DNA from 2 places in the Vibrio sp. 2130-1 genome. Region 2 is predicted to be linked to the other one. Evidence: predicted binding sites of a transcription regulator. Region 2 holds the regulator's gene; the other holds the start of a gene.
What was found. The regulator CRP, encoded in region 2, controls carbon source genes, mostly activating them, when cyclic AMP is high. The targets are predictions, from matches to a motif close to TGTGANNNNNNTCACA.

Region 1 (3,179 bases), on a different contig from region 2:
AGACCCGATACATTTTGGCTCTCTAGACTTAGTAAAAGAAGAACTATTGAGGCTAGGGGTCGATAAAGCGTATTTAAGGCTGCGCAATGCGTATGACGAATGTGGCACTGAAGAGGCAGCCTCATACTGCGATATTGAGTTATCGCTCGTGACGCACTAAATAGCTGATATGGTTTTATTCTGGTTGAGTGTTAATGTAGTGCTTGAGTAAGATCTGTTCAGTAAACTGTGTTCTAAGGTAAAAGCCTCGGGGCAGAGTTTTCATCGGCTTACCATTTGAGTTGTATGCTTCGGTGAGCGCTTTTGCATTTGCGGCTTTAGGGCGAAGATGCAGCGCTTCTCCGTGTCTGGCGGAAATTTGATCAAATCTTCCCAAGACGATCATCTCCATTAACTCTTCCCAGTCATTTCGCAAAATCCGTTCTTCTTCTTCATCTGGTGACCAAATGAGTGGACTGCCCACACGTCTTTCAGCGAGTGGGATTTCTCGTTCTCCTTCTACGGGTACCCAAAGCACGCGAGATAGCTTGTTTCGAACATGACTTGTTTCCCATGTAAGACCATGAACACCAGTGAGGGGAGCCACAGAAACAAAGGTTGTTTCTAAAGGTTTGCCAGAGTAACTGATCGGAATACTTTTCAACTCGATCCCTAGTTTTGCGAAATCTTGTTGAGGTTTACTGCCAGCTGGAGCGCCCAAGTGCCATTCGAGTAATTGACCCACCCAACCTTTATCACGTTTTAAGTTTTCAGGAACAATCATATTCGCTTCGGCGGCCAACTCAGCAAAACTGAGTCCTGCCATATCATGCGCTCGTTCCAATAGCTCTGCTTCTGTTTGTGGTTCTGGTTTCATAGTTACAAGGTGGTATTACAAAAAATATAGTTTATCAAACTCCGACCAAATCTACTGTTTAAGATTTCATCGAGGCGGTGTAAGAACGATCAATTCATAACTTATCCACAGGTGGAGGAGGTATTGATAAGATCCTGACGGAGTCTGTATGAATAAACAGGGGTTAAAATGCATTTTTGGGGTTGATTTTGTTGTAATCATCTAAACGAATAGCAGGTAAGTGTGGATAAATAGCCTGTTGGTGGATCTTTGACCGATCTGAGTTTGGTGAAAAGATCATCAAGAAATTGAAGATCGAATTATCGTTATTTTTAAAAATAAATACTTTTTTATCAATGTTTTATGTTTGTTTTTTTGTTTATTCATTTGTTTTTCATTTGATGGGATTGAACTGAATTACTCATTTGAATTGAATTCTTCACAAAGTTATTCACAGAAAAGGTGAATAAATGTGGGCAATGTCTCACTCTTGTGTTGATAAGGTATGGTTTGATTAAAAGATATCCAAAAATGCTGAAAAGGTAATAAATCTTGCTCATATCACATCAGTAAGTTTGCTAGTAATGGGGATATGTGGAAAAATCACGGTAATAAAAAATTTATTCATAGAGGTTAGCCAGTGATAGATGGCGATGGTTACCGACTTAATGTTGGTATTGTGATATGTAATAACCATGGTCAGGTCTTCTGGGCTAAACGATACGGGCAACACTCATGGCAATTTCCACAAGGTGGGATTGACGAAGGTGAAACCCCTGAACAAGCCATGTTCAGGGAGTTATACGAAGAAGTCGGTTTAACGAAAAAAGACGTTAAGATCATTGCAACAAGTCGTCATTGGTTAAGATATAAGCTACCAAAGCGATTGGTGCGTTGGGACTCCAAGCCTGTTTGTATCGGCCAAAAACAGAAATGGTTTCTGCTGAGATTAGAATGCGATGAGTCTCGCATTAATATGCAACGCGGAAAATCCCCTGAATTTGATGGTTGGCGCTGGGTAAGTTACTGGTATCCAGTTAGGCAAGTTGTTTCTTTCAAGCGAGATGTTTATCGACGAGCGATGAAAGAATTTGCATCCTTAGCCATGCCTTTTCGAGAGAGAAAAGCGAAAGGGAAAAGAAAAAAGCAACGTAGAGGATAATCATGCTCAGTCAGCTAAGGGAAATAGTTGAGAAAGTCTCCAGGGTCGATGATGTGCATCTGGCACTCGATATATTGGTGAAAGAGACTTGTGCTGCCCTTAGTACTGAGTGCTGTACTATCTATCTTGCTAATGAAGAAATGCAGCGCCTTGAGTTAATGGCAACTCAAGGCCTTATTTTTGAAGGTGATAGTATTCATATCAACTTCAATGAAGGCTTGGTTGGGTTGGTAAAACGAAGCGCTGAACCCCTTAACCTTGCCGAAGCCTCAAAACACCCCGAGTTCAAATTCTTTCCTCAACTCGGCGAACAGATTTACCACTCTTTTTTAGCTACTCCAATCATTCATCGTAAACAAGTTTTAGGTGTGTTGGTGATCCAACAAAAAACGCCGCGCTTGTTTAGTGAAATGGAAGAATCGTTTCTTGTTACCTTATCCGCTCAGTTAGCGGTGCTCATTGCACATGCGCAGAATCTTGGGCATTGGCAGTTAGCATCTAAACCCACGGTATTAAAAGGTTTGCCTGCGTCTACTGGTGTCGCGATTGGAGAGTTTTGGTTCGACAATACCCAGCCGAGTTTATCGGATGTTTTCCCTTCGTCCACGTTAGATAAGGAACGCGAGCACGAGACACTACTGGTGGCCATAGAGCGAGCGTTAAATGACTTTCGCCGCATGCGGAAAAAACTGGACAGTGAAATCAACAAAGATGCGCTGGCGATCTTCGATCTGTTTACTCACTTACTGAATGATCCGATGCTTCGCGGTGATTTGAAGAAGCAGATTGAAAAAGGAGATAGGGCAGACTGGGCGTTACGCCAAGTTGTAGAGTCATACTCGAATCGATTTGCCAGAATGTCGGATGTATACATGCGTGAAAGAGCGCAAGATATCCGAGAGTTAGGGCAAAGGCTGCTCTATTTTCTGCACAACAGTGAGCAAGAAAATTCTGCAATTGATCGTCCCATTATTTTGGTGGCGAACGAACTCACTGCCACCTTGCTCGCTTCTGTACCTAAAGAGTTTTTGTTAGCCGTCGTATCATTAGAGGGAGGCGCAAACTCTCACGCTGCCATTTTATCTCGAGCTCTTGGGGTCCCTGCAGTCATGGGCGCCAACATTAATCCGGATGTGGTGAATGGCAAACTCGGGATAGTCGACGGCTATACGGGTGAGATCT
Region 2 (3,179 bases):
TCAATATGATGAACGTTAAACCCGCATGGGTTGAAGGCGATAGCTTCCATCGCTTTACTCGCCCAGAAATGGACATCGAAATTCGCAAAGCCCGCGAGCAAGGTCGACACATTAGCTACTTTGGCCCACAAGCTAATGACTTCCCGGGACTAGAAGAGTTTTTCCGTAAGTTCGGGCATGATGGCACTGGCAGCGTGCGCCGTTATCTGCACACGTTTGACGAAGCGGTTCCCTACAATCAAATGCCAGGCACGTTTACGCCGTGGCAAGACTTACCCGAAAACAGCGACGTGCTGTTTTATGAAGGGTTACATGGTGGCGTGGTGGATGGTGATGTTAATGTTGCTCAACATGTGGATTTCTTAATTGGCATGGTGCCGATTGTGAACTTAGAGTGGATACAAAAATTCGTACGCGACACTCGCGATCGCGGCCATTCGCGTGAAGCGGTAATGGACTCAATCGTGCGATCCATGGACGATTACCTCAACTATATCACTCCTCAGTTTTCTCGTACTCACATCAACTTCCAGCGCGTACCGACCGTTGATACTTCCAACCCACTTAATGCAAAAGGCATCCCTAGTTTGGATGAGAGTTTTGTGGTGATTCGCCTACGCGGTATCAAGAATGTCGACTTCCCATATCTGCTGGCCATGATTGATGGCTCATTCATGTCACGCCACAACACGATTGTCGTACCCGGCGGTAAGATGAGCTTTGCAATGGAGCTCATAGTTCGGCCTATCCTACAACAGCTCATCGAAACAGGGAAAATTGGCTAAAAACCTGCCTGCGAAGATGTTTACTTTTCATACCGTGATCATGTGCACAGTTTTGCTTACAAAATCTCAATCATGGCACGATTAAAATCAAGAAATCGTTTTCGAAAAAGGATACTATTTCTTACCGAAACACAAGAGAGCTTGCAGCATATAAAAAGTGCTCTTATTCTAGTAGGCCTAATTCAGGCTTAGCTAAAATATGGATAGCGCAAGCGTACCCTGCAGAGGAAGTGAGATATTATGGTTCTAGGTAAACCTCAAACCGACCCAACATTAGAGTGGTTTCTTTCACACTGTCATATTCATAAGTACCCTTCAAAGAGCACGCTAATTCACGCGGGCGAAAAGGCAGAAACTTTGTACTACATCGTTAAAGGTTCTGTTGCGGTTCTTATCAAAGACGAAGAAGGTAAGGAGATGATCCTTTCTTACCTAAACCAAGGAGACTTTATTGGTGAACTTGGTCTATTCGAGGAAGACCAAGAGCGCACAGCTTGGGTTCGTGCTAAATCTCCTTGTGAAGTTGCTGAAATTTCTTTCAAGAAGTTCCGTCAGCTTATCCAAGTAAACCCAGACATCCTAATGCGTCTTTCTGCGCAGATGGCTCGTCGTCTTCAAGTAACTAGCCAAAAAGTGGGTGACCTGGCGTTCCTAGACGTAACTGGTCGTATCGCTCAGACGCTTCTGAACCTTGCAAAACAACCAGACGCAATGACTCACCCAGACGGCATGCAAATCAAGATCACTCGTCAAGAAATCGGTCAAATTGTTGGCTGTTCTCGTGAGACAGTAGGTCGTATTTTGAAGATGCTAGAAGAGCAGAACCTAATCTCTGCTCACGGTAAAACCATCGTGGTTTACGGTACTCGTTAATCTCAAACTAGAGTGACACGAACAAAATTATAAAAGCCACCAATGGCAACATTGGTGGCTTTTTATTTGCTCATGACCAAATGAGATAGGGTGCAGCGAACACTAATGAGTAAGCTTAACAGGTTAACCCTAAAACTTAGCCATTCGTACTTTCAAAGATTTTGTCAGCTGAAGCGGCCACGAAACCTGGGTACAAATCACCATTTTCCATCGGATAGCGCTTAGCAAATTCATAAAACCCGCCAGGGATAATTTCAGTGCCTTCGCTAAAACGAACCGCTACTTTATCTGCCATGGTCGATGACTGCTCTAGCAACACCTCAGGAGTGCCCTTCACTTCACCACCATTTTCATTAATGGTAAACCCAGCGGTACGCAGATGATCGTTTACCTGCTTCACTTCTTCATATTCATTGAGCTGGTTAACGCTCACCGTGAAGTGGTTTGCTCCGTAACCATGCGCCGCAAGCCAAGATGCGTACTCACTTTCTTTAGCCAACGTTTGGTAATCAGCAAAGCTTAAATCCCACAAGCGTCCACCATGTAAGAATGCGCTATCGTTCAGCTTGTCAGCATCGACTTGTGCCACCAAATTTTTCACAATCTCTTGTAGCTCAGACGAGCACTCTTCAACTTTTAGCTCACTAATAAATACTTTAGGTTGCTTCGGATCTGGGTGCTCATAGTGCTTAGCAACCAGCTTTTTGCTTTCGAAAACGTAATCACCACACGCCTTGTAACCAATAGCTACAAATGGCTTAGCTAGAGTTTCAATACCAAGAGGCGCGATATTGAAGGTACGTAAAGCTATATGATCATTAATCAGAGGCTCATCTTCTTGAAGCAGCTGATGCACTTTAGCAGCCGAAGGGCAAAGACGTTGAATGTAATCTTGCCATAGCGATTCAAATAACACATCGGGCGTCATAACGACTCCTTGTTACGAGATGTAGAGTTTAAAGGTAAGCGGAAGTTGGCTGCTCGTTCACAACAAAAGTTGTCCAGAACAATGAACGAGCAACCATCAACCTGTGACGGTAAATGCCAGTCAGTCAACACGCTTTTCCGAGTCTTTGCTCACTTTTCGTGTTCTGCCAACGATCACTACAACCCATACCTAAATGATGCGCCGGCAAGGTGAGCCGCAATGCATAGTTGCGACTCTATTATTAAAACTTATAGCGCTACACCTGGACTCAATGTTGCAGGCAAGACAGTCTCTTGACCTTCCATTGATGCCATTGGGTACGCACAGTAATCTGCTGCGTAGTAAGCGCTTGGGCGCAAGTTACCCGACGCCCCCGGACCACCAAATGGCGCATCACCGCTTGCACCAGTGAGCTGGCGGTTACGGTTCACGATACCTGCACGAATGTGGTCAACGAAGTATTCCCATTCTTGGTCGTCGGTTGAGACCAAACCAGCAGATAAGCCAAAGCGCGTATCGTTTGCTAGCGCCACGGCTTTGTCTAACCCTTCGTAACGCACCACTTGCAGAAGTGGGCCGAAGTATTCTTCATC

Region 1: rppH (RNA pyrophosphohydrolase) is a predicted target of CRP. The motif match lies at 1,307-1,322, and genes of this name have one in related genera.

The regions. Positions count from the first base shown of each region.
Region 1 covers NZ_JAWOUT010000014.1:44,067-47,245, reverse strand. Annotated here, with positions in the region: gene R7Q09_RS18815 (DUF6482 family protein) at 1-160, shown strand, start outside; gene mutH (DNA mismatch repair endonuclease MutH) at 176-856, opposite strand; gene rppH (RNA pyrophosphohydrolase) at 1,476-1,997, shown strand; gene ptsP (phosphoenolpyruvate--protein phosphotransferase) at 2,000-3,179, shown strand, end outside.
Region 2 covers NZ_JAWOUT010000023.1:29,600-32,778, reverse strand. Annotated here, with positions in the region: gene R7Q09_RS22320 (phosphoribulokinase) at 1-785, shown strand, start outside; gene crp (cAMP-activated global transcriptional regulator CRP) at 1,026-1,658, shown strand; gene R7Q09_RS22310 (DUF1338 domain-containing protein) at 1,795-2,586, opposite strand; gene astD (succinylglutamate-semialdehyde dehydrogenase) at 2,835-3,179, opposite strand, start outside.